Priestia megaterium: one gene and its partners. The main gene of each other region encodes a partner of the protein of the gene in region 3 in a complex. Links are inferred from orthologs where the notes say so. Each region holds a gene or a part of one and is shown on either strand. Other genes may lie near its edges. The genes, in order: rplA, rplL and LIS78_RS24680.

What was found.
Region 1: LIS78_RS24680 (region 3) and rplA share a complex: the UniProt entries of both Escherichia coli proteins name them as parts of the 50S ribosomal subunit. The link is inferred for Priestia megaterium from one-to-one orthologs.
Region 2: LIS78_RS24680 (region 3) and rplL share a complex: the UniProt entries of both Escherichia coli proteins name them as parts of the 50S ribosomal subunit. The link is inferred for Priestia megaterium from one-to-one orthologs.

Annotation. Positions count from the first base shown.
Region 1 is NZ_CP085442.1:111,646-114,674, forward strand. Bases 243-3,029 are described here. They hold rplA (50S ribosomal protein L1), read left to right. Parts: upstream 243-1,181; coding sequence 1,182-1,877; downstream 1,878-3,029. Other genes in these bases: nusG (transcription termination/antitermination protein NusG), read left to right, coding at 243-480; rplK (50S ribosomal protein L11), read left to right, coding at 646-1,071; rplJ (50S ribosomal protein L10), read left to right, coding at 2,127-2,627; rplL (50S ribosomal protein L7/L12), read left to right, coding at 2,672-3,029. Outside these bases: more of nusG, read left to right, coding at 1-242. UniProt on the Escherichia coli protein: One of the primary rRNA binding proteins, it binds very close to the 3'-end of the 23S rRNA. Forms part of the L1 stalk. It is often not seen in high-resolution crystal structures, but can be seen in cryo_EM and 3D reconstruction models.
Region 2 is NZ_CP085442.1:113,227-115,997, reverse strand. It holds rplL (50S ribosomal protein L7/L12), read right to left. Parts: upstream 1,682-2,771; coding sequence 1,319-1,681; downstream 1-1,318. Other genes in the region: rplA (50S ribosomal protein L1), read right to left, coding at 2,476-2,771; rplJ (50S ribosomal protein L10), read right to left, coding at 1,726-2,226; LIS78_RS00630 (class I SAM-dependent methyltransferase), read right to left, coding at 604-1,206; rpoB (DNA-directed RNA polymerase subunit beta), read right to left, coding at 1-358. UniProt on the Escherichia coli protein: The binding site for several of the GTPase factors involved in protein synthesis (IF-2, EF-Tu, EF-G and RF3). Is thus essential for accurate translation.
Region 3 is NZ_CP085442.1:4,760,144-4,763,343, reverse strand. The notes cover bases 1-2,958. They hold LIS78_RS24680 (type B 50S ribosomal protein L31), read left to right. Parts: upstream 1-1,335; coding sequence 1,336-1,581; downstream 1,582-2,958. Other genes in these bases: LIS78_RS24670 (GTP-binding protein), read right to left, coding at 2,689-2,958; LIS78_RS24675 (metal ABC transporter substrate-binding protein), read right to left, coding at 1,610-2,605; LIS78_RS24685 (cytochrome ubiquinol oxidase subunit I), read right to left, coding at 1-1,183. In the rest of the region: more of LIS78_RS24670, read right to left, coding at 2,959-3,200.

The DNA of each region.
Region 1 (3,029 bases), 4.6 Mb from region 3 along the record:
AAAACAAATTTAGAAAAGCGCGTAGAAACAATGGGTATGCAAGATAAAATTTTCCGCGTTGTTGTTCCTGAAGAAGAAGAAAGAGAAATTAAGAACAACAAAGAAAAGATTACAAAGAAAAAAGTATTTCCAGGGTACGTGTTAGTTGAAATCATCATGACGGATGATTCATGGTATGTAGTTCGTAATACACCTGGCGTTACGGGCTTTGTAGGTTCAGCAGGTTCTGGATCAAAGCCAACTGCTCTTCTACCAGAAGAAGTAGAAATGATCTTAAAACAAATGGGCATGGACGAGAAGCATGCTGACTTTGACTTTGAACTAAAAGAAACAGTATTAGTTCAAGAAGGTCCGTTTGCAAACTTCGAAGGTACCATTGAAGAAATCGATACAGATAAACGTAAAGTTAAGGTTCATGTGGATATGTTCGGAAGACAAACGCCAGTAGAGCTAGACTTTACACAAATTGAAAAAATATAATCTGTAAGACCTTGCAATTCATGAAGTTTAATGTTAATATTTCATAAGTCAGTATGTCTCAAAACTAGAGACTAAAACAACTATTTCTTTATTTTATATATAAAGAACATTGAGTGGGAGGGCATCGCCCTATTACCACATCACGGACTTAAGGAGGTGTGTCTCGTGGCTAAAAAAGTAATTAAACTTGTTAAGTTACAAATTCCTGCAGGTAAAGCAAATCCAGCGCCACCAGTTGGTCCTGCATTAGGTCAAGCCGGTGTTAATATCATGGGTTTCTGTAAGGAGTTTAACGCTCGCACAGCTGATCAAGCTGGTCTTATCATTCCTGTTGAAATCACGGTATTTGAAGACCGTTCATTTACATTTATTACGAAAACTCCACCTGCTGCTGTACTACTTAAGAAAGCGGCTGGTATTGAGTCTGGTTCTGGTGAACCAAACCGTAATAAAGTTGCAACAGTCAAGCGTGACAAAGTGCGTGAGATTGCTGAAACTAAAATGCCTGACTTAAACGCTGCTAGCGTTGAATCTGCAATGCGCATGGTAGAAGGTACAGCGCGCAGTATGGGAATCGTAGTTGAAGACTAATTCCATTTGATTGGGTGTTAGAAGGTTGCGAGAAATGGAAGTTTTCCTATGCTCGCAACCTTTATTAGTGGGAGGTTATTCCGTTAAAACCACATAAGGAGGAAACAAAAATGGCTAAAAAAGGTAAAAAGTACGTTGAAGCTGCTAAGCTTGTAGATCGTACACAAACTTATTCAGTACAAGAAGCGATTGAATTAGTAAAGAAAACAAACACAACTAAATTTGATGCAACTGTAGAAGTAGCATTCCGTTTAGGAGTTGACCCTAAGAAAGCTGACCAACAAATTCGTGGTGCAGTAGTACTACCAAACGGTACAGGTAAAACTCAACGTGTATTAGTATTCGCTAAAGGCGAAAAAGCTAAAGAAGCTGAAGCTGCAGGCGCTGACTACGTTGGCGATGCTGACTACATCAACAAAATCCAACAAGGTTGGTTCGAGTTCGATGTAATCGTAGCTACTCCAGACATGATGGGTGAAGTTGGTAAACTTGGTCGTGTATTAGGACCTAAAGGTTTAATGCCAAACCCTAAAACTGGTACAGTAACATTTGATGTTCAAAAAGCAGTTAACGAAATCAAAGCTGGTAAAGTAGAATACCGCGTTGATAAAGCTGGTAACATCCACGTACCAATTGGTAAAGTATCTTTCGAAGAGAGCAAGTTAGTTGAAAACTTCACTACAATCTTCGAAACTATGGTAAAAGCTAAGCCGGCAGCAGCAAAAGGCACATACATGAAGAACGTAGCTGTTACTTCAACAATGGGCCCTGGTATCAAAGTTGATACTGCTTCATTCTCTGCTTAATAAATTTGGAAATAAATCGGTGTTGACTTTTTGAAAGTCCCTGATTATAATAGATAATGTTGTTAAAAAGAATAACATTTGTACCGTAGACAGTAGGTGCTGCAAAGCTTAATTTCCTACCGAGGTGTGTGAGATAAATTAGTGAAACGTTATGGTTCGCTTACTACACCTCCATGTCTTTATTGTCATGGAGGTTTTTTATTGCACCTTGTCTGAGTGTACGGAAGGAAATCTACAGGAGGTGTAAAGATGAGCAACGTAATTGAACAAAAGAAACAAGTCGTAGACGAAATTGCTGAAAAACTTCAAGCGAGTAACTCAATAGTTGTCGTTGACTACCGTGGTTTGAATGTTGCTGAAGTTACTGAACTTCGTAAGCAATTACGTGAAGCAGGCATTGAGTTCAAAGTTTACAAAAACACTTTAACTCGCCGTGCTGTAGAAAAACTTGAACTAACAGATCTTAATGATGCGTTAGTAGGTCCAAATGCAATCGCATTTGGTGGAGAAGATGTTGTTGCTCCAGCTAAAATTCTAAACAACTTCGCGAAAGAACACGAAGCGTTAGAAATCAAAGCTGGTGTAATTGAAGGTAATGTTGCATCTGTTGAAGAAATTAAAGCACTTGCAGAACTACCATCTCGCGAAGGCTTACTTTCTATGTTGCTTAGCGTGCTTCAAGCTCCAATTCGCAACCTTGCTCTTGCTACAAAAGCTGTGGCAGATCAAAAAGAAGAACAAGGTGCATAATCTAGTCTGTTATATATAACACAATCACAAGGAGGAAATTAACAATGACTCAAGAACAAATCATTGAAGCAGTTAAAAATATGACTGTTTTAGAACTTAACGATTTAGTAAAAGCAATCGAAGAAGAATTTGGCGTAACTGCTGCTGCTCCTGTAGCTGTAGCTGGCGGTGCTGCTGGTGAAGCTGCTGCTGAGAAAACTGAATTTGACCTAGTACTTGAAAGTGCTGGCGGACAAAAAATCAAAGTTATCAAAGTAGTACGTGAAATCACTGGTCTTGGCTTAAAAGAAGCTAAAGAAATCGTTGATAACGCTCCAAAAGCTCTTAAAGAAGGTATTTCTAAAGAAGAAGCTGAAGAAGCAAAAGCTAAACTTGAAGAAGTTGGCGCTTCTGTAGAAGTTA
Region 2 (2,771 bases), 4.6 Mb from region 3 along the record:
TCATCAATGGGAAATCTCCCATGAACACATCTTGGTCTTTTACTTCACCTGTTTCTTTATTAATTAACCGCACCTTAACACGAAGAGGTGCTGCATAAGTTACATCACGTTCTTTAGACTCTCCTACTGAATACTTTGGCTCACCTAAGCTGTAATCAATAAATTCTAGTGATAAGTTACCTGTAAAATCATCAATTGGAGAAATATCTTGGAACATTTCTCGTAAACCTTCATCTAAAAACCATTGGTATGAAGCCGTTTGAATCTCGATTAAGTTCGGTAACTCTAAAACTTCACTAATACGAGCATAACTTCTGCGTTGGCGGTGGCGTCCATACTGAACTAGTTGACCTGTCAACTGATTCACCCCTCAAATCAAGCGTTATTATTCAAAATATATAATAAACCATATGTTTATTATTGAACAAAAGAAAAATGGTCTCTTTAAATAGAAAACCACAATTTCATAAAAACGTACTATTGATTTTATTAGTTTTTCCCATATAATTCAAAATTATACCTTTTATTTTATGTATAACCCGAGCTTATATGGAATATTTATATATTGGCATTTTATAATGCTAACATACTAAAAAATATTAGTCAACATTTTTTAGCACATATGATATAATACCCTTTTTTCTTTTCTACTACTTCTACTTCATTAAATAGAGATTCTAATTTCGCAAGAGCAGATGGCGCTCCTTGCTTTTTCTGAATCACAATCCAAAGCTCTCCTTGGTTAGCAAGGTGATCTAATGATTTTTCTAGAATTTCATGAACAACTTTTTTACCCGCACGGATCGGCGGATTACTAAGAATAGCTGCAAAATTCGTTTCCTTCACATTTTCATAGCAAGAGCTTTGATAGATTGAAACATTTGATACTGAATTAACTTCAGCATTTTTTTGAGCTAGTGCTAATGCACGTTCATTAACATCAACCATATGAACGTTTCTTTGGCTGTCCTCTTTTGCAAGTGCCAACCCAATTGGACCATATCCGCATCCAACATCCAGAAGCGGGCCGGGACTCTCGGGCATTTGAAACGTTTCAATTAACAGGCGCGATCCAAAATCGACCTCTTTTTTTGAAAAAACACCGCGGTCACTCGTAAATGAAAAAGAGGTTCCTCTCAATTCAAATGAAAAGCGCTCTTCATTACTTGCAGACGATGGTGTATTAGAAAAATAATGTTCTGTCAAAATAGAACCTCCTAATCAATATGTTCTTCTTTACTATAAATGAAAAGGATGACAGAAGCAAAAAAGCTCGCTTGTACAAGCGAGCTTTTTTATATCAGTTGTTAAGCAATAATTACTTAACTTCTACAGAAGCGCCAACTTCTTCAAGTTTAGCTTTTGCTTCTTCAGCTTCTTCTTTAGAAATACCTTCTTTAAGAGCTTTTGGAGCGTTATCAACGATTTCTTTAGCTTCTTTTAAGCCAAGACCAGTGATTTCACGTACTACTTTGATAACTTTGATTTTTTGTCCGCCAGCACTTTCAAGTACTAGGTCAAATTCAGTTTTCTCAGCAGCAGCTTCACCAGCAGCACCGCCAGCTACAGCTACAGGAGCAGCAGCAGTTACGCCAAATTCTTCTTCGATTGCTTTTACTAAATCGTTAAGTTCTAAAACAGTCATATTTTTAACTGCTTCAATGATTTGTTCTTGAGTCATTGTTAATTTCCTCCTTGTGATTGTGTTATATATAACAGACTAGATTATGCACCTTGTTCTTCTTTTTGATCTGCCACAGCTTTTGTAGCAAGAGCAAGGTTGCGAATTGGAGCTTGAAGCACGCTAAGCAACATAGAAAGTAAGCCTTCGCGAGATGGTAGTTCTGCAAGTGCTTTAATTTCTTCAACAGATGCAACATTACCTTCAATTACACCAGCTTTGATTTCTAACGCTTCGTGTTCTTTCGCGAAGTTGTTTAGAATTTTAGCTGGAGCAACAACATCTTCTCCACCAAATGCGATTGCATTTGGACCTACTAACGCATCATTAAGATCTGTTAGTTCAAGTTTTTCTACAGCACGGCGAGTTAAAGTGTTTTTGTAAACTTTGAACTCAATGCCTGCTTCACGTAATTGCTTACGAAGTTCAGTAACTTCAGCAACATTCAAACCACGGTAGTCAACGACAACTATTGAGTTACTCGCTTGAAGTTTTTCAGCAATTTCGTCTACGACTTGTTTCTTTTGTTCAATTACGTTGCTCATCTTTACACCTCCTGTAGATTTCCTTCCGTACACTCAGACAAGGTGCAATAAAAAACCTCCATGACAATAAAGACATGGAGGTGTAGTAAGCGAACCATAACGTTTCACTAATTTATCTCACACACCTCGGTAGGAAATTAAGCTTTGCAGCACCTACTGTCTACGGTACAAATGTTATTCTTTTTAACAACATTATCTATTATAATCAGGGACTTTCAAAAAGTCAACACCGATTTATTTCCAAATTTATTAAGCAGAGAATGAAGCAGTATCAACTTTGATACCAGGGCCCATTGTTGAAGTAACAGCTACGTTCTTCATGTATGTGCCTTTTGCTGCTGCCGGCTTAGCTTTTACCATAGTTTCGAAGATTGTAGTGAAGTTTTCAACTAACTTGCTCTCTTCGAAAGATACTTTACCAATTGGTACGTGGATGTTACCAGCTTTATCAACGCGGTATTCTACTTTACCAGCTTTGATTTCGTTAACTGCTTTTTGAACATCAAATGTTACTGTACCAGTTTTAGGGTTTGGCATTAAACCTT
Region 3 (3,200 bases):
ATGTACGCATGATGCGGTAAATGACCCAGGGTTGTCTTCCTGTACATGCAAAAATCCATCCGAATTCAATGCCCATGATCGCGAGAGGACCTGTTGCGACAAATGCCCACATGAAAATTTTAGGGAAGCTTTTCTTCTTTAAAAACTTGTACCAAACAACGCCCACTAGCGCCACTAAAATTAAAATCGATCCGATAATGACCATACCGTTAAACAAGGTATGCACAAAAAGCGGCGGCCAATAATCCCTAGGGAAGTCATTGAGTCCAGTAATCACTGTATTAAAGCTATTACCTGACAAGAAGCTGAGCATCCATGGAAACTCAATTCCATACTTGACTCGTTGTTCTTTTTCATCTGTAAATCCGCCTAAAGCTAATGGAGCATGATCTTGAGTTTCAAATAGACCTTCAGCTGCTGCGAGTTTTTCGGGTTGATATTCATATACTTTTTGCATGGATTCATGTCCATTCAAAGCCGTTACAAAAGAAAAAATCCCGCCGATTACCAATCCCATCATCAACGCTTTATGATGGAATTTATATTCTCTTGGATTATGTTTTCGCGCACGAAGCATTTTAAAGGCAGCTACTGAAGCAATGACAAAGCCTCCGGTTGTATAGGCAGAAACAGCTACGTGACCGGACGTTACAAAGAAACTCGGGTTAAAGAAAGCTGCCCAAGGATCTACGCTTACAATTTCGCCATTCAAAATTCGAAATCCAGCAGGCGTTCCTTCAAATGCGTGCACGTTTGTAATTAAAACGGCAGAGGCAAGAGCGCCTATTGCTACTAAAATCAGACTAATAATCCGCATTTTTCGAGAAATACGGTCCGCTGCGTATACATAAATAGAGAGAAACAGAGCCTCAATAAAGAAAGCATAAATTTCAATTTGAAAGGGAAGAGCCATCACTTTTCCTACGATTTCCATAAAACCTGGCCAAAGCAACGCTAATTGCACACCAGCAATCGTTCCCGTAGGAATGGCGACTCCAAGCAGGACAGCAGCTCCTTTTGTCCAGCGCTGTGCCATAAGTTCATAATCTTTATCTTTTGTTTTGTAGTAAAGAATTTCAGCCAATAAAATCATGAGAGGAATGCCGACGCCAAGAGTGGCAAAAATGATATGTACCCCCATGTTCAGGCCAAACATTGAACGTGCAGTAACTAAATGATCCATTCATTTTTCAACCTTTCCAGTAAAGTATTGATAAACCTTATTGTCCACTTTTTACCACGCTTTATGCATCAGAATTGGTAAAACATATAACTTGAAAATAGTAATCATTACGATTATAATAAGTGTATATTGTTTTAAAGGAGAGATATTTAATGAAAACAAATATTCATCCAGACTATCGTAAAGTTGTATTTATGGATACAAATAGCGGAACATCATTTTTATCAGGATCTACAAAACAATCAAATGAGACCGTTCAATGGGAAGATGGCAACACGTATCCGCTTTTAAAAGTTGAAATCAGTTCGGATACACATCCATTTTATACAGGAAAACAAAAATTTGCTGATAAAGGCGGCCGTGTAGAACGCTTTAAACAAAAATATAAATTACAATAAAAAAACTAGCCGAGAGGCTAGTTTTTTATTAATATAATGCTTTTTTCAACGTATCAATGTTGTGCTGCATAATGGAAAAATAATCTTCTTTATTTTTAACATCATCTTTTGTTAATGATTCTAAGTTATGAAGTGTTAAAGCTTGAGCTCCCACTTCATTTTTAACAAGCGTGGACACTTTAGGTTTTAAATTTTGGTCAAAGATAAAGTATTTGATATTGTCTTTCTTTGCTTGTTTTACGATGTTTTCTAATTGTTTTTGAGACGGCTCATTTGTAGGAGATAAACCCGCTACGCTAATTTGCTTTAAGCCGTATCGGTTTTCCCAGTAGCCGTAAGCTGCATGTGATACTAAAATTTCTTTATGAGGTGCGTCGCCAATCGTTGTTTTTAGCTCTTGGTCTACATCTTCAAGCTGAGCTTTTAACGCTTGGAAGTTCTTTTCAAATTCTGCTTTTTTATCCGGTTTTAATTCAACAAGTTCATTTTTAATATTTTCTGCTAATTGAATAGCTAAAATAGGATCAAGCCAAACGTGAGGGTCTGTATCTCCGTGGTTATGCTCTTCTTCATGTGCATGTTCGTCCTCATGGGCATGCTCTTCTTCATGTGCATGTTCGTCCTCATGGGCATGCTCATCTTCAGAACTCTTTGCTAGTTCAATTCCTTTTGCAGCTTCTACTAAAGCGACATCTTCATTCTTTAGCGTAGATTGTGCTTTATCTGCAAAACCTTCAAGCCCAATTCCTGAGTAAACGAATGCGTCCGCATTTGCGATCTTAACCATTGTTTTTGTGGTAGGTTCAAATGAATGAGCATCTACACCGGTTGGTAAAATACTTTTAGCTTCTACATATTTTCCACCGATTTTCTCAGTAAAGTCCTGTAAAGGGTAAATTGTTGTATAAACTTCTAATTTTTTGTTTTTATTATCAGATGCGTTATTTGCACTGCTTGAACTGCACCCTGCAAGGGCTGTTCCAATTCCTAATGCCAGCACCATTAAAAGTGGTTTGAATTTCATTGTGTTGCTCCTTCCGTTCGTATCGTAACCATTTATGTCCTATGTTATTATATCGTAATTATTACGATTTGAAAACTAAAAATTTACGCATTTACTGTAAACTTCGGAAGAGGATCTTTGAAAGTAGCCCAATCCTGATTCATTTCCTCAGTTGTCAACAAACAGTGGTCTAATGTTTTAATAATTTCAGCTTCGTTCATATCAATACCAATGAACACAAGCTCGTTAATACGGTCTCCAAATTGCTCATCCCATTTTGTTCGTAATTCAGGTTCTTCTTTTAAGGTTTGTTCTCTTTCCTCTGCTGTGTACGTCGCCACCCATTCACCCGCTCCTTGAATCATAATGGACGTACCTGCTTGAGAAAGAAGTCCTGCCATATGGTTACGTGAAGCAAGCCAGAAAAATCCCTTTGCACGTACAATATCAACCGGCCAGTTCTCTAACCATTTCATAAAGCGTTCAGGATGAAGGGGACGATTCCTTCTGTATACAAAAGAAGAAATACCAAACTCTTCAGTTTCAGGCGTATGGTGTTCTTCATTTAGTTCTTTAATCCACCCGGCTCCTTGACTAGCTTTTTCAAAGTCGAATA